DNA from 3 places in the Paenibacillus borealis genome. Region 2 is predicted to be linked to each of the others. Evidence: riboswitches for the same ligand, from Rfam matches in the RefSeq annotation. Region 2 holds a riboswitch; each other region holds the start of a gene.
The links. Region 2 has a riboswitch for thiamine pyrophosphate ahead of PBOR_RS02115 (ABC transporter substrate-binding protein). Riboswitches for the same ligand answer to the same signal wherever they lie in the genome.

Region 1: it holds a riboswitch for thiamine pyrophosphate, as region 2 does, so the genes downstream of both, PBOR_RS11215 (thiamine phosphate synthase) here and PBOR_RS02115 (ABC transporter substrate-binding protein) in region 2, are expected to answer to the same signal.
Region 3: it holds a riboswitch for thiamine pyrophosphate, as region 2 does, so the genes downstream of both, PBOR_RS15555 (ABC transporter ATP-binding protein) here and PBOR_RS02115 (ABC transporter substrate-binding protein) in region 2, are expected to answer to the same signal.

What each region holds. Positions count from the first base shown of each region.
Region 1 is NZ_CP009285.1:2,700,312-2,706,044, forward strand. It holds gene PBOR_RS11205 (NUDIX hydrolase) at 23-451, opposite strand; gene PBOR_RS11210 (SDR family oxidoreductase) at 661-1,533, shown strand; TPP riboswitch at 1,724-1,826, shown strand; gene PBOR_RS11215 (thiamine phosphate synthase) at 1,936-2,556, shown strand; gene thiS (sulfur carrier protein ThiS) at 2,594-2,797, shown strand; gene PBOR_RS11225 (thiazole synthase) at 2,880-3,644, shown strand; gene thiH (2-iminoacetate synthase ThiH) at 3,676-4,797, shown strand; gene yfbR (5'-deoxynucleotidase) at 4,896-5,522, opposite strand; gene PBOR_RS11240 (fumarate hydratase) at 5,627-5,733, shown strand, end outside.
Region 2 is NZ_CP009285.1:481,643-487,375, forward strand. It holds gene PBOR_RS02100 (ABC transporter ATP-binding protein) at 73-918, opposite strand; gene PBOR_RS02105 (ABC transporter permease) at 988-1,749, opposite strand; gene PBOR_RS02110 (thiamine-binding protein) at 1,746-2,039, opposite strand; gene PBOR_RS02115 (ABC transporter substrate-binding protein) at 2,092-3,174, opposite strand; TPP riboswitch at 3,305-3,415, opposite strand; gene PBOR_RS02120 (hypothetical protein) at 3,488-4,888, opposite strand; gene PBOR_RS02125 (sigma-70 family RNA polymerase sigma factor) at 4,882-5,475, opposite strand; gene PBOR_RS02130 (hypothetical protein) at 5,629-5,733, opposite strand, start outside.
Region 3 is NZ_CP009285.1:3,718,124-3,723,856, forward strand. It holds gene PBOR_RS15545 (ABC transporter substrate-binding protein) at 1-375, opposite strand, end outside; gene PBOR_RS15550 (ABC transporter permease) at 372-1,148, opposite strand; gene PBOR_RS15555 (ABC transporter ATP-binding protein) at 1,129-1,911, opposite strand; TPP riboswitch at 2,024-2,126, opposite strand; gene PBOR_RS15560 (TetR/AcrR family transcriptional regulator) at 2,195-2,860, opposite strand; gene PBOR_RS15565 (DHA2 family efflux MFS transporter permease subunit) at 3,086-4,606, shown strand; gene PBOR_RS15570 (amino acid ABC transporter substrate-binding protein) at 4,857-5,711, shown strand.

The sequences.
Region 1 (5,733 bases), 2.2 Mb from region 2:
TCTTTTAATAATCGTTCATTACTTACTGTAATAACCCTTCGAGTTCAAAAATGCCGTGTTCTGTAAAATCAGCGATAATCTGCGGCGGCAGCAGTGCGTTCATGTCGCTCACGGTGCACCAGCGGTAATCGGTATGCTCTTCCGAGAGCTGGACTTCATCCCGGAGCGCCCCGCATAGATAAGTGATAATCACTACCTGTCTCGCAGGGTCCGTGAGCAGGGTTACCGCGTAAAGAATACGTTTTGTCGTTACTGCAAGTCCGGTTTCCTCGAGAATTTCCCTTTCCAGTGCGGCCTCCAGGCTTTCACCGAATTCGATTTTGCCTCCGGCACACTCCCAGCTTCCGGCACCTGCCGAATCAGCGGCTGCCCGCTTGATAAGCAAGATTCTGCCCTGATACAGGATTACACCTTTGACGGCAACAATGATGGTTTTTGATTTTTTGGACATGAGGGAAACGCTCCTTCTACAGACTCAAGAATACACCGGATAACGTGCGGACTGAACATTTTCTGTTTGGCCGGCTCCCTGGTGTGGTAAGTAACATAACGTAAAGCCATTTTGAAGGACAAGCATGATGATGCATAAACACCAGACCTTAAGCCATCCTAACATGATCAGTTTAACAGTATAGCGGTACAGCGAAAGGAGAATGGATTATGCCAGACACCAGCAAACAACCCGTCAAAACCCTGCCTCCGCAGGTACAGGACCAGCAGCCCGGAATTGAGAGCGAGATGAACCCGCTTCCGGAGTTTGAAACCTCGGCTTACAAAGCAGCAGGTAAGCTGCTGGGCAAAGCCGCGCTTATTACCGGGGGCGACAGCGGAATCGGGCGTGCGGTTGCCGTTCATTTTGCCAAAGAAGGCGCAGATGTAGTCATCTCCTATCTGAATGAGCACGAAGATGCGGAAGAGACCAAACGCCAGGTGGAGCAGGAGGGGCGGAAGTGTATTCTGATCTCCGGTGATATCGGGGTCGAGGCCTTCTGTCAGGATCTGATTAATAAAACCGTTGAGGGACTCGGCAAGCTGGACATCCTGATCAACAATGCGGCAGAGCAGCATCCGCAGGATAAGATTGAGGACATTACCGCCGAGCAGCTAGAGCGGACGTTCCGGACGAATATTTTCTCCATGTTCTATCTGACCAAGGCAGCGATGCCCCATCTGAAAAAAGGCTCCACAATCATCAACACCACGTCCATCACGGCGTACCGTGGCAGCCCGCAGCTGCTGGATTATTCGTCCACCAAAGGGGCAATTCTCAGCTTCACCCGCTCCCTGTCGATGAATCTGGCGGACAAAGGCATCCGCGTGAATGCGGTAGCACCTGGCCCGATTTGGACGCCGCTGATTCCGTCTACTTTTGACGCGAAGAAGGTCAGTGAATTCGGCGGCACCCAGCCGATGAAGCGTCCGGGACAGCCCGAAGAGCTGGCACCGGCTTATGTGTATCTGGCTTCAGACGATTCCTCCTATGTGAGCGGTCAGGTCATGCATGTCAATGGCGGCGAGATCGTTAACGGCTGACATAAGAAAATGTATGTAAGCTGGAATATTACAGGCAACAGCATTCAAACGTCCAACAGGGGAAAAGCCGGCCGGGAGGCTGGCTTTTTTGCCGCTTAAATGCGGTTGGAGCAAATGAGTGAATCTATTAAAGAATAGCTCTTAAAGGAATAATATGCTAATATACAAACTGCAAGAACAATAGAATACGAACGATCACTAGGGGTGCCGCAAGGCTGAGACGGACATAACAGTTCGGACCCTTTGAACCTGATCTGGTTTATACCAGCGTAGGGAAGTGGAGAATGAATAATGCAGCGGGGGTAACGGTTTACCCGGTATTCCTGCTTATATTCCAGACTGCTTCCTGAACAGGGGGCGGTCTTTTTGTATTTTCCGGTTGCCGTATAGAGGGAGGTGAAGGTGCTGAAAGAAATCCATTTAATCTCGGATGGGAGGCTAAATCCGGAGCAGCTTGCCGGACTGGCTGCTGCTGTACATGACATGGTGGATTATATCCATCTCCGGGAAAAAGCCATGTCCGCACGGGAACTTCTGGCTGCCGCTGAGCAGTTGCTTCAAGCAGGGATTCCGCCCTCTAAGCTGGTCATTAATGACCGGATAGATGTGGCTTTGGCGGCCGGGGCGGCCGGCGTCCAATTGGCTTGGCACAGCCTGCCGCCTGCCGGAGCACGCGGTATTGCACCGGGTCTGCGGCTGGGCAGATCGGTGCACTCCCCGGAGGAAGCGGCACAGGCCGGGCGGCAGGGAGCGGATTTCTGTCTGTATGGACATGTATTCCCTACTGCCTGCAAGCCCGGACAGCGGGAACGGGGCCTGGAGCAGCTGGCAGCCGCCGTCCGCTCCAGCAGCATCCCGCTGATTGCTATTGGAGGCATCACACCGGGGAATGCCGGAGCCGTTCTGTCGAAGGGCGCTGCCGGAATTGCTGTAATGTCCGGGATATGCGGTGCGCCCGACCCTGCTGCTGCCGCTGAGGCCTACAGAGCATCCGTTCAGGCTGCAGCGTCTGCGATGTCCTGAAAGAAAACCCAATAACGGGCAAAGGAGGTGAACAGGCATGAATTTGACCGTTAACGGACGGACAGGAATGTATGATGAGAGCTGCCGGACGCTGGCTGATCTTCTGGCCCGGCCTGAGTGGACAGGAAAGCTGGTTATTGTGGAGCTGAATGGTGAGATTACCGGCAGAGACGTTTATGGAGATACATTGCTGAATGAAGGCGACCGCGTGGAGCTGGTTCATTTTGTTGGCGGAGGCTAGGTAACTGTGCGTGCGGCAGATGCAAGAGTGCTGATACACGCAATTTAGATAAAGGCAACGACTTATCACAGGAGGCGATATGATGCAAGATCCTTTGGTTATCGGAGGAGTTACTTTAACGAGCAGACTGTTCATCGGGACCGGCAAATACAGCCGCAATACCCTTATTCCCGAGGTGATTGCGCGCTCGGGTTCACAGGTCATTACGGTTGCCCTGCGCCGGGTAGATCCGGAGAGCAAGGACAATATTGTCACTCATATTCCTTCCCATATGACTCTGCTGCCCAATACCTCCGGTGCACGCACCGCAGAAGAAGCGGTACGTATTGCCAGGCTGGCGAAGTCGGCGGGACTGGGCAATTGGGTGAAGATCGAGGTTATCAATGATCAGAAATATTTGCTGCCTGATAATACCGAGACGATCAGAGCTACTGAAATCTTAGCCGCAGAGGGTTTCGTTGTTCTGCCTTATATGAGTCCTGACCTGTCGGCCGCACTCCGGCTGAAGGCGGCCGGGGCTGCAGCGGTTATGCCGCTGGGAGCGCCGATCGGCTCTAACCGCGGATTGCAGACCAAGGAGCTGATCCGGATTCTGATAGCAGAAACGGGTCTGCCCATAATCGTGGATGCCGGTATCGGCAGACCCTCCGAGGCTGCTGAGGCGATGGAAATGGGCGCATCCGCTGTGCTGCTGAACACGGCAATTGCCACCGCCCGGGACCCGCTTCTGATGGCGGAGGCGTTCCGGGAAGCGGTGTCGGCGGGGCGGAACGCCTTTCTGGCCGGGCTGGGGCCTGTGGAAGAGACGGCTGCAGCTTCTTCGCCGCTGACCGGATTTCTCGCCTGACTGATGTTGTGTAAGGAAAAGGAGGAGGGACATGAGCTTTTATGATACGCTGACCCGGCTGGAACAGCTGCCTTACGGGAGGGTATGGAAACAGTATACTGCGCTCGATGTGAAGCGGGCGCTTCGCCTGGAGCAACTGGACGAGGACGGGCTGATGGCCCTGCTGTCTCCGGCAGCAGAGCCATACCTGGAGGAGATGGCGCAGAAGGCGCATAGATTGACGCGTACGCAATTCGGTCATGTGATGCAGCTGTTTACACCGATGTATCTGGCTGATTTCTGCGTCAATCATTGTACTTACTGCAGCTTTAGCTCCATTTATGATTTTCCGCGCAAAAAACTGACGCTGGATGAGGTCCGGCGGGAAGCGGAAGCTATCGCAGCCACAGGGCTGCGCCACATTCTGATTCTGACCGGAGAATCCCGGAATGAAAGTCCGGCCAGTTATGTGAAAGACTGCGTGAAGGTGCTCCGCAGCTATTTCTCTTCAGTCAGCATTGAAGTGAATCCGCTCACTACGGAAGAATACGCTGACCTTAGACAGGCGGGAGTAGACGGCCTGACGCTGTATCAGGAGGTCTATCATCAGGAGACCTACCGCCAGCTGCATGTGAAAGGCCCAAAGCGGGTGTACCGCAACCGTCTGGATGCGCCCGAGCGCGGCTGCCTTGCCGGATTCCGCTCCGTAAATATCGGAGCCCTGCTGGGCATGTACGAATGGCGTCAGGAAGCGCTTGCGACTGCACTGCACGCCAGGTATTTGCAGGACAAGTATCCGGAGTGTGAAATCGGTTTGTCCATTCCCCGTTTTCGGCCGTACCTCGGTGATTTTAATCCTGCAAGTGATGTAACCGACCGTGCGCTGGTGCAGATCATTCTGGCGTACCGTCTGTTTCTGCCGCGTTCCGGGATTTCACTGTCCACGCGGGAGCCGGCAGCGCTGCGCGATCATCTGGTTCATCTCGGGATCACGAAGATGTCTGCCGGGGTATCCACCGAGGTAGGCGGACATACGCTGGAGGGTGGAACCCCGCAGTTTGAAATATCAGACAGCCGAAACGTGGATGAGATCATTGAGATGCTGGAGGCAAAGGGGCTGCAGCCGGTGTTCAAGGACTGGGACATCCTGGATGATTCGCTAGCCATGCCTTAACTTGATGCAAATAACCCGCCGTGAGGCGGGTTATTTGCATTGCAGGGCTTAACGGCCGGTGCGGTGCTGTATTCTTCAAGCGGCCGCACGATCTCCCGCTAGTCGGCGGGGGTCTCCGGACTCATGCTTGAAGACAGCTCGTCCAGCGACAGCTCGAAGCCCGGAGCCATATGGGTAAGGAAATACTCCATCTCCGGCATCGCAAGCCCATGCAGCTTCGCGGCCGTCTGCTCCCGGGCTGCTGCGAATTCGCGGTTGCCTGCGGCGGTTTCCCAGACGCATTTCAGGTATGCGTCGAGCACATCCGCCGCCTTGACGTAGCGGAGCAGTCCGGCATCCTCGGAGCCGGGCGGGCTGTCCTGGGGCTGCAGGAGCGGCGCATAGACTGCGCTCAGCTCCGGCGGGATCATCGCCGACAGGCGCTCGGCGGCGGCCCGCTCCATGTCGCGGAAGCTGGACAGCAGCCGCGGGTTGTTATGCTTCACCGGCGTAGCGATGTCGCCGGTGAAGACCTCGGTGGCGTCGTGAAACAACGCCATCGCGGATGCACGGTCGGCGTTCAGCGACCGGCCGAAGTGGACATTGCCGATGGTGCACAGCATGTGCGCCAGCAGGGCGACCTGGAACGAATGCTGCGCCACGTTCTCCGGGGTGGTGCTGCGCATGAGGCTCCAGCGCTGGATATATTGCAGCCGGTAGAGATAGGCAGAGAAATGGTAGTTCAATTTTTAAGTAACCCCTTTCATGAGCAGCTTAATATGATATTATAATAACTAATTGTAACAGAGTTAGGACAGCCTGAAACAGATGGAGAGGAGACTGAATGAAGATGCAGCATTTTGAAGACAGCATTTATAATCTGATCGTAGAGACCTCCACGAATTTGCCGGGTGATGTGCGCCGGGCGGTCGCAAAAGGGCGTGCGCTGGAAGACCG
Region 2 (5,733 bases):
GGAAAATGTGAATAGCTAGGTTCAGCAGATATGGGCCAAATAGCGGCTAAGCACGCCCAAGGCTCATTCACCTCAAAGGCTCTTCGCCTGCTCCTCGCGCATCCACAGCGAGAGCTGGCGCTTGAGCTGCAGGAACTCCGGCGCGTCGGTGATTTCATCGCGGCGCGGGCGCGGGAAAGGCACATCTACGGTGTGCAGGACGGAGCCGGGACGTCCGGAGAAGACATAGATGCGGCTGGAGAGCAGCAGCGCTTCTTCGATGTTGTGGGTGATGAACAGCACGGAGCGGCGGTTCTCCTCCCACAGCTCCAGCAGCCAGCGCTGCATCTGCTCGCGCGTCAGCGCATCGAGCGCGCTGAACGGCTCGTCGAGCAGCATCAGCTCCTGCGGAGCGAGCATGGCCCGCAGGAAGGCGGCCCGCTGCTGCATGCCGCCGGACAGCATATGCGGATAAGCTCGCTCGAATCCGCCCAGGCCGACCTTGGCCAGCCAGTGGCGCGCGGCTTCGCGGGCCTGCGGCTGCGGCGTGCCCTGCAGCTCGGCGCCGAGCAGGACATTGTCCAGTGTGCTGCGCCACGGGAATAGCGCGGGCTGCTGCGGCATGTAGCTGATCTTGCCGCGCTGCCCGGTAACCGGGATGCCGTCCATGCTGACGGTTCCTGCATCCGGCAGCGTCAGGCCGCCGATAATATGGAACAGGGTGCTTTTGCCGCAGCCGGAAGGACCGACAATCGAGACGAATTCCTGCGGCTCTACCGTCAGAGATACCTTATCCAGGACATGCGTCTCCCGGCGGCGGTGCGTGAACGATTTGGAGACGCTGCTGACTTCAAGCGCAGGCGGCGCGCTCCGGATTGCATCAGGGCTGCTGCCGGGGCTGCCCGTCTTCGGCTGTGCGGTATTCGTGAGTTGAGACACTTCGGTCAGCTCCTTCTATATTAGAATCTTTGTACTTAAGCTTTAGGTTTTGGGGTTACCCTATGCGCGTTAAGCTTCCTTGCGCGGTTTCCAGCGCACGAGCCATTTCTCCAGCAGGGCAATCAGCGCGAACAGCACCAGACTCAGCAGCACGATAATGACGATGGCCACGAACATCCGGTCCGTACGGTAGGAGGCCTTCTGCAGCAGCATATAATAGCCGATGCCTTTGTCTGCGCCGATCCACTCGGCAACCACTGCGCCCATTACGGCATAAGTCGCGGAGATTTTGAGCCCTGAGAACAGGGAGGGCAGGGACCCGGGAAGCTCCAGCTTGGCGAAGATCTGCCATTTGCTCGCACCGGCCATTTTCATATAGTTCATCATTACCCGGTCGCTTTGAGCCAGCCCGCCCATGGCGGCTACGGCAACCGGGAAGAAGCAGACGAGGGTGATTAGGACGATCTTAGGCAGCAGGCCGAAGCCGAACCAGATAATCAGCAGCGGGCCCAGGGCAATGGAGGGCACATTCTGGCTGAGGATCAGCAGCGGATAGAGCGCTCTTTTGAGCCAGGGCAGCAGATGTAGCAGCAGGGCCACAATGAGGCCGATGCCGGTGCCGACCGGGAAACCGATCAGGGTCAGCCGCAGCGTTGCGGACGTATGCGCCCAGATCCCGGAGGCGTTGCCGCGTGATTCCCGCGCGATATCAGACGGGCTCGGCAGCTGCCAGGCGGGGATATGGAACACCGATACCGCGATCTGCCATGCGCCCAGAAAAAAGATGACCGCCACGAGGGGCGGCCAGATTTGTCTCCAGGTGCTTCTCACGGCCGGTATTTCTCCGTCAGCTTGTCCATGCTGATGCCGTTCGGATTATGGGCGATCTTAATCTGGGAGATCACGCTCGGGCTGCCGGAGGCAATCAGCGCCTCATGCATCTGGCGTACAATATCAAGCAGCTCGGTGAGCTCACCTTCCATGGTAGTATCAAGCGGATTCACCTGATGTTTAACCCCCGACTTCTGAATCACCTCAATCGCAGTGTCCACGTAAGGGATCGAATCCTCATTGTTTGGAGTTTTGGGAATTACCTGAATGCTAAGCAGTGTATTAGCCATTATTATTCATTCCTCTCATGTGAGTTATTGTCAGTACTATTCTGCGTTGTATCTATTGGCCTTCCGGCAAAAATTCATTCGTAAATGTACTTGCGGCATCCAGCGGCTTATCCAGCAGCTTCAGGCCGTACATCCAGTCGGCATAATTCTGCCAGACCTCCGTTTTCTGCTCACCCCAGCGGACGGCATCGTCCTTGTATTTCGGGCTTAGCCATTTCTGGCTGGCCAGTACCAGCTCGGGATCCAGATCAGGCACTGCGTCGGACAGGACAGTGGCCGCTTCTTCCGGGTTGTCGATCGCGTATTGATATCCTTTCGACGTAGCTTTGAGGAAAGCCTTCACCACTTCAGGATGCTCGGCGATTTCCTTCTCGCTCGTAGTCAGCACTGGTGTGTAGTAATCCAGCTGCGGCGCGTAATCCTTCAGGTACAGCATATCCAGCGGCTCGCCGCGCAGCTCGGCTTCGATCCCGGTCCAGGCGTAGAAGATCCAGGCGAAGTCGATATCGCGTTTCACCGCAGTGAAGAAGTCAGCTTCGCCGATATTCACCAGCTTCACTTTGGAGACGTCTCCGCCGTCCGGGTCCATGATGGCTTTCATGGCTGCTTCTTCCGCGGGAGAGCCCCAGCCTCCGTAGGTTTTGCCTTCGAAGTCTTTTGGCGTCTTAATGTTGCGGTCCTTCGGAGCGGCAAAGCCGGAGGTATTATGCTGAATGATAGCAGCGATGGAGACGAGCGGCACATCCTGCAGGCGGGCCAGTGTGAGTGCCTCCTGTGCACTGATGCCAAACTGTGCTTCACCGGAAGTAACCATGGTGTCAGACCCGGCAGCACCCGGCTGCACAATTTCCACGTCAAGACCTTCCTCTGCGTAATACCCCAGCTCCTTGGCGGTATACAGTCCGGTGTGATTCGTGTTAGGCGTCCAGTCCAGCGCAATCTTAACCGGGGTCAGCTCTTTAGGCGCGTTGGTGGTGCCGGCTGCAGTTGCTTCAGGTGCAGCGGTGCTGTTCCCGGCGGCAGGTGTGCTGCCTCCGGCATTGCCGCCCGGGTTGCCGTTCCCGTTGCCGCAACCGGCCATCACGATCACAAGCATAGTGCTGAGCAGCAGCGGTAATACTTTTTTGACTCCCATTTCTCTTCTCTCTCCTTCCAGCAATCCCTAGTCTTCCAAAATTCAGAATAACCCATACCAAAAAGCGCCCCGGAGACCGGGACGCCAGTTACTTGCGCAAGGTGAGTTCAACTTCAGGCCCATGAAGGGACTCGGGTTGAATGAAGATTCCTACGCTGGCATTATCCAGATCAGGTATAAGGGTCAGTATCTTGTGGGATACAATCTCAGCCGGCCAATTCCAGCACCCCTGGTTCTATGAAGTTCACGGGTATTGCTATGTTCTTACGGTGTATTATAGACGCCAGCTTCCTGGTTGTCCAGCTTCCCTGTTCTAATCTTCGAGCTTTAACGGCAGAATCCAGGGGCCTTTCAGCAGGAAAAAGGGCTCCGACATTCTAAATCGCAGCGTATCCGCACCGCGCTCTGCATCCAGATGAAGAGTCTTCACGATACTCGGAGGAAGTCCGGTATTCTCCCAGCTGAATGAATCATTGGTAGCGGAGCCCGGATAGCGGATGAAGAAATGCGTCAGTGACTTTGCCGCCTCCGGATCAAATTTCACATCCACATCTACGCTGACGGCTGTCCCGTTGCTGCGTTCAATGCGGGTGAATACTACCGGGAAACCGGCGATTTCAGCCGTGATATTGAGCGGCGCACTTTCACCGATGTCTGGCAGCGGCAGAACAACCTCCCGGGAGAGCGTCTCCCGTTTGGATAGCTCAATATAGGGAATGACGACTTTATATTGCTGTGCTCCGGTTGTATCTGTTTCACGGAACCGGAACTCCGACGGGGAGGGCATGGATGAAGACGGTTCGATGGATAACTTCTCGCCAGCCGCATTCTCGACATACAGGCCATTCCCGGATACCAGCGGCTGCAGCAGATAGGATTGGACAACTGACAGGGAATCCGGGAGCGTGGGGAGCAGTTCGACGCGGACAAGCCCGTCACCCAGCCGTACCGGAAAAGCCGTAATCCGCACATCCTGCTGCACATCGCTTGCACCCAGATGCTGCAAGGCATCGGCCGTCTCCGGTGCCTGGAGTGCCAGTGGTCCTATTGTTGTGCCATTGAGATGAAGGATAATCGACTCAGCAGCTTCTGGCTCCAGCTTCAGTGGAGCGGCCGTACTGTAATTTCCGTACCATTCTCCAGAAGAGGAAGAACGCATCATCGGTGTAAAGGTATAGCGGATTCCGCCGATGTCTGCCTGGAACTCAATAACCTGGGGGATCTGTTGCCCCCGCAGCGTGATGCTTCCGCCATTTTCTTGTAAAAGTACGCCTTCGACTATCAGCTCTCCTGTGCCTACTGCAGAGGTATAAGGCTTCTCCAGAACATAAAGCGGACTGTCCGGGCTGCTCTCCAGAACAGTGCCGAAGCCGGGCAGGAAGCTGAGAGCCTGCTTCAAGCCTGCCTGTACCACGGGAGAGAACGCCAGTAAACCTGCTGTCATAAGAATCGCAGCCGCCGCAGCTCCAATTGCCGCCCGCCGCCGCGGCTTGCGGACAGGGGCAGACAGTTCAGGTGCCGGACCAGTGTGAATAAGGGCAAGGGTACGGTTTTTGATCCGCTCAAGTGAAGCAGTATCTTCTTCAGACCGGGGTACGGGGCTGGACTCAGGCTCCGCCAGCAATCCGTCCAGTGCAAGCTCAGCCTCGCTGAATTCCAAAAGATCGAGCTGATCGAATAGGCTTTTCTCACCGCTGTTCATATCCTTTAGCATGATCCGAGTTCCCCCCTTCCATCTTCGCCAGTCCGGTGAAGAGCCTGTTTCAGCATCGTCCGGCAGCGGTACAGACGGCTCTCCACAGCTTTCTTACTGAACCCGAAGGCCGCCGCCAGTTCATCCAGACTCTCGTACAGATAATATCTGCGCAGAAACAGGCTGCGGTCCGGTTCACTGAGCTGCCCGATATGGCGGAGCATTTCCGCCGCAGCCTCACGCTGCAATATTTCCTGTTCGGTGTTGCTCCCGCTCTGCATGTTAAGCGCTGTTTCGTCCACTGTCCTGCCGAGTTCCGGCTGCAATTTACGCCTCAGATCCAGCGCCTTATATTTCGCGAGGAGGAATATCCAGGTGCGGAATGAAGCGCGTGCCGGATCGTAGCGTCCGATATGGTTCCAGGCCGCCAGGAACACATCGCTGACACATTCCTCGGCATCCTCTGCACTCCCGCAGCCGGCCAGAATGCGCTTGATCAGCCGGTGCACATCCGGTCCGTAGAAGTCGATGGCATCGGCAAGGGCTTGTTTATCTTTACTTTTGAACCGTCCGGCCCAGGCCAGGCTGTCATGATCATTAAGCGTCATATAAACCTCCGGCATATCTTTTCATGAGTAAGGTATCGGTGCTAACCTCAGTTAAATCTTATTATGTATTACTACGCATGCTGTCGGGCAGATCACTCAGAAGATTTCCGCAGTAATGAAAATAACAAAAAAGCCGCCGTCACCGGCAGCTTCCTAATCCTTATCATAGAACCGCTTTCTGCGGCGGCTGCGGATTCCGCTCCACAGCTCCTTCAGCGTCAAGCCCAGACTGACTGCGATCCCGGAGAAGGTGAGGAA
Region 3 (5,733 bases), 3.2 Mb from region 2:
GTAGCTTAGGGCCAGGTCAACTTGTCCGGCAGCCACGAGCTTCAGTGCGTCGTTGCTGTCGGCAGGCATCTGAATCTCAACATCAAGCCCTTCTTCAGCGAAATACCCATTACTCTGTGCCGCATACAAAAAGGAGTGAACAGCGTTCGGGTACCAGTCGAGCATAATCGTCAGCTTATGGGCTTTACTACTTTCGGCGCCTGCCGCCGGAGCGGATGATGTAGATGGTGATGATGAGCCGGAGCCAGCCGGTCCGTTATTGGCACCGCAGCCTGATAGAACCAAAAGAACAGACAGGAGCAATAAATAAGGCAGTAATTTATAAGGTTGAGCACTACGGGTGTAGAGATAACGGTTATAGCGGATCGGAGTCATGAATAGCGTCCTCTTTTCTTCAGAAATAACTTCTCCAGCATGGCAATACAAAGGAATAGTGTGATACCCAGTACGGACAGCAGCACAACAGCGGCAAACATCTCGGCACTCTGCAGATTGCCGGCCATTCTCCGGCTGAAGTAACCCAGCCCCCGGCTGCCTCCAAGCCATTCACCGATGGTAGCGCCAATGACACAGTACACAACCGACAGCTTCAGTCCGGAGAAAAAGGACGGCAGGGCCAGCGGAACAGCAGCCTTGCGGAGAATCTGCCAGCGGTTCGCGCCAAGCGTCAGCAGCAGCTCGCGGTACTGCTCGGTATTCTTGCCCAGCCCGTCATAGGTGCCGACAACTACCGGGAAGAAGGCGGTCAGGAACACTACGGCAACCTTGCTCCACAGGGTGTAGCCGAACCACATGATAAACAGGGGAGAGAGCGCAACCAGCGGAATTGTCTGGCTGATGATCAGCAGCGGATACAGCGCTGTGGCCAGCGGCCTGAACAGATGCATGCCTGTTCCCAGCAGGCTTCCGCAGAAGACGGACAGAGCGAAGCCTGTGAGTACCTCAAGCAGTGTTGCGGGCAGGTGGACGCCGAAGAGTAAACGCCTGTCTTCCATCAGAGCGTTCCAGATGGCAGTGGGAGCCGGCAGGATGAACGGGGGGATCAGCCCCAGCCGGGATACGGTTTCCCAGGCCGCCAGGATCACCACTACAAGCAGGGTGGCTGGTCCGTATTCCCGCAGCAAGCCCCTATAGAAGACGGTTGTCATACAGCTTCAGCTCCAAATCCTTCCGCAGGGCCGTAAACTGCGGTTCATAGTTCAGACTGTGATGTCTGGGACGGGGAAGACCGGTAATGAATTCCTGCATGCCGCCCCCGGCACCGCCGGTCATCAGATAGATGCGGTCACTGAGCAGAAGCGCTTCCTCAAGGTCATGGGTGATGAATAGTACAGTCTTGTCCAGTCCCGACCATAATTCCAGCAGCCAGCGGTGCAGGTCCCGTTTGGTGATGGCGTCCAGTGCTCCGAACGGCTCGTCCAGCAAGAGCAGCTCATTCCCGGAGGCAATTGTGCGGAGTAATGCTACCCGCTGGCGCATGCCGCCCGACAGCTCATGCGGATACGCTGCCCCGGTCTCACCAAGGCCGAACTGCTGCAGCATGGTGCGGATTTGAATAACAGCTTCCTCTTTGGAGCAGCCCCGCTTCAGTTCCCAGGGCAGCAGGCAATTGTCCAGCACGGTTCTCCAGGGCAGCAGGAGATCCTGCTGCGGCATATAGCCGACATGACCGAGCCGCTGTGATGCGGAATATGAGGGTAGCCCGTGCAGTGCAACCTCGCCGCTGCCGGGTTCCAGCAGGCCGGCGATAATCTTGAACAGCGTGCTTTTGCCGCAGCCGCTGGCACCCACGACTGAGATGAACTCCCCGCGGCGGACCTTCATCGAGATTCCGGAGAAGACAGGAGCCTTTGGCGCAGCTGCGAAGGAATAGGTCAGATTGGTAATGTTGATCATTGGTTGGTGAAGCAAGCCTCCTTGGGGAAAGATATTTACGATACGAAAACAAGAAAGACCCATCCATTTCCGGAGGAAATGAATGGGCCTGAAGGTACAGTCAGTTTGCAAAGACGCGGAACCGCTGATACATTCTGCTCCACTTCCCTCCGCTGGTATGATCCAGATCAGGTTCCAAGGGTCCGGAGCTTAAGCTCCGTCTCAGTCGGCCGACTCCCCTAGTGAAATAACAGGTGCTATTGAATTCGTAATTGCTACTTAATATACCATATTTTCCCCGCTTGTAAAGAGCTGCTTGTCATCGCTTAGAGAGGCCGGTTATGAACAATACAACAATTCCCCGGGAGATTTCCTCCTTAGTAGAGCCGTTCCGTTTCTGTTCATACAGGTAAAGATCGGGACTAAGGATAGAGATCAGCGCAGTGGCTGCGAAGCGGGGATCAATCCCGATAATCTCTCCGTTGGCGGACGCGCGGTGCAGAAGTTCAGTCATAACAATTCCGAGCCGCTGGAAAAAAGGATGTTCGAACTGGGTAAGCTGCTTCTTGCCGGTGAATTCGGATTTGATCATATTCAGGAGCTCCGCATATTGCTCAACGAAACCAACGACCTGCTCAATGCTGCTCTGCAGATGAGCCAGGGCAGCCGTTTCACCGGCGCTGGCAGCAAGCTGATGCTCCATCCCGGACAGAAACTGCTCAGTGCTGTCCAGCAGCAGCGCGGAGCAGATTTCGCCCTTATCGGTGAAGCGGCGATACAGCGAGCCCTGTCCTATGCCTGCCCGTTTGGCAATGCCGTACATGCTGACGGCCTCCAGACCGCTCTCGGTGAACAGCTGGCGGGCGGCTTCGAGAATCCGCTGCACATAAGGGTCGGCGGGTTCCTTTGCAGCATTGTCTCTGTTCTCTGTGTTCTTTGGAGCTGCTGATGTTACAGGCTCAACTTCCGTTTCTATTTTTTTCATGATGTCCCCTTTCAGAAATTATGCCTACAATGCATTTAAGAAGTCTCTATTCTCCAGGTAACGAATCAAGTTTGCAGAAAATCATATAAATCATTTGACACAACGGACAATTGTCCGTAGACTATGAAATGCGAACACGGACAATTGTCCGTTCACTAATTATATAGACATATCTGCCCGCAGGTCAACGTAGATGACAGCGGACAGTTAAGGAGGAGAAGGAGTATGGATCAGACCTTGAAGCAGGATGCCGATTTCCGGTTATCCGGCATTCTAGTTCCGCTGCTGGCGATTATTGCCGGCGTATTTATGGTTGTCCTGGACAGTACAGCAATGAATGTGGCTTTATCCAGGCTGGTCGTGGATTTCAAAACAGATCTGCACACGCTGCAGTGGGTAGTAACCGGATATATGCTCGCGCAGGCTTCCGTCATTCCGTTGTCGGGCTGGCTGTCTGACCGGTTCGGGGCTAAGAATGTCTTTTTGACAGCCGTTATTGTGTTTACGGTTGGCTCGATTCTGTGTGCAACGCCAAGCCGTGCAGAATGGCTGGTTGCTTTCCGTGTATTGCAGGGACTCGGCGGAGGCTGTGTGCTACCGGTCGGGATGGCGTATGTCTACAGACTGGCTCCGAAGAATAAAGTGGGCGTCGTCATGGGTATTATGGGAATTCCGGTGCTGTTCGCTCCGGCGATTGGTCCTGTACTGTCCGGCTGGCTGGTGGAGTATCACTCCTGGCGCTGGATCTTCCTGATTAATATTCCTATCGGCATTATCTGTGTGCTGATCGGGCTGCGGAAGCTGCCGAATGCGGCGAAGAACTCCGTACCCGGCATGGATAAATTCGGAATGGTCCTCGGACCGCTGGCTTTTGCTTCACTCACTTACGGAGTAAGTCAGGGGGCGCAGAGCTGGACCTCTGACAAAACTCTAATCGGGCTGTCTCTGGGAGCTGTTGCTCTGATTGCCTTTGTCATTGCCGAGCTTCGTTCCAGGACCCCTCTACTGGAGCTGCGGATTCTGAAATCTGTGGATTTCACCACCGGGATTATCGTGCAGTGGATCGCCCAGTTCGGTTTATACGGCGCCTTATTCCTGCTGCCGCAGTTTCTGCAGCAGGCGCGCGGCTTCGGCGCATTCGATACCGGCCTGACACTGCTGCCGCAGGCCATCGCTTCCGGGCTGATGATGCCGATTGCCGGCATTCTGTTCGACCGGATCGGAGTGCGCTGGCTTGTGGTCTGCGGTCTTAGCTTGGTCTCAGGCGCGTTATTCCAGTATTCCCATGTCGATCTGACCACCCAGAGCCGTGATCTGATTCTTCCGCTGATCATGTGCGGTGCAGGGATGGGGATGATGATGATGCCGATGAATACGCATCTGCTGAACAAGGCGCCAGGCAACCTGGTCAACCGGGTAACCTCGCTGACTAACTCCATGCAGCAGGTTATCAACTCGCTTGCAGTGTCGACGCTGGTTACAATCCTGACTGCCAGAACCTCCGCGCGCGGTATTGAGATGCAGGAAGCGGCAGCCGCTGCCGGACAGACTGTGGACGGAGCCTCGAAGGAAGCCCTGCAGCTGGCCAAGCAAACCGTATTGGCCCAAGGCTTCGCCGATACCTTCCGCATTATGATCTTTGTCGCTTTAGGCGGTGCGGTCCTTGGACTGCTGCTGCGCCGGGGCCGTAAGTCAGAAAGCGGAGGCTCCAAAGAGAAAGTTGTGCCTGAAATCATGCACGGTTAACATTCATAAGAAGTAAGGCAGCGATTCTCCGTTACTGGAGGGTCGCTGTTTTGCGTTTTTGATCATTTAGTTTGCCTTCCACTGATGTAGAAACGCAAATTTAGGGCAAGCTAAACTATCAAAAAACGATATAACATAAATCCGATGTATATTATCGGAAAAAGTTATTGACGTATGTAACACCTCAGTGTTACTATTCATTTTGCCGGCAAGTCCGGAACATAAAGAGAGATGAGAGGGGATTAATTTTATGAAAAAACTTAGTCTGACAATTATGCTGCTCCTGACCATGGCAGTGGTTGCGGCGTGCGGCAACAACAATAACAATAATTCAGCAGCAGGCAGCAATGCGGCGGCTGAACCTACTGCAGCGGCTACAGACAGTGCGGCGCCTGCTGAGCAGAATAGTCTGGAAGCTGTCAAAGCAAGCGGCAAGCTGCGTATCGGAACGGAAGGAACCTATGCACCGTTCACGTATCATGATGCGGACGGCAAGCTTACCGGCTTCGATGTCGAAATTGCCGAAGAAGTAACTAAACGTCTGGGCGTGGAAGCTGAGTTTATCGAAACTCAGTGGGACGGTATTTTTGCCGGTATGGATGCCAAGCGGTTCGATACGATCTTCAACGAAGTTTCCATTACCGACGAGCGCAAAGTGAAATATGATTTCTCTGATCCGTATATCGTATCCAAGGCTGTGCTGATCGTCAGTGAAGATAATGAGGATATCAAATCCTTTGCTGACCTCAAGGGTAAGAAAGCCGGCCAGTCCCTGACAAGTAACCTCGGACAGATTGCAACGGACAATGGTGCAGAGATTGTGTCTACAGAAGGCTTCAATCAGGCGATTGACCTGCTGACCTCCGGACGGATTGATGCGACTGTTAATGACGGCTTGTCCTTCCTGGATCTGAAGAAGCAGAAGCCGGATATCAAGATCAAGCAGGTGGATGAGATTGCTGAAGGTTCGTATAGTGCAGCGGTCTTCCTGAAGGGTAACGATGAGCTGGTGCAGGCAGTGAACGAAGCGCTGGCTGCCATGCACGATGACGGTACTTACCTGAAGATTTCCGAGAAGTATTTCGGAGCTGACGTATCGAAATAAGCTTGCCCCCTTAACCGACATT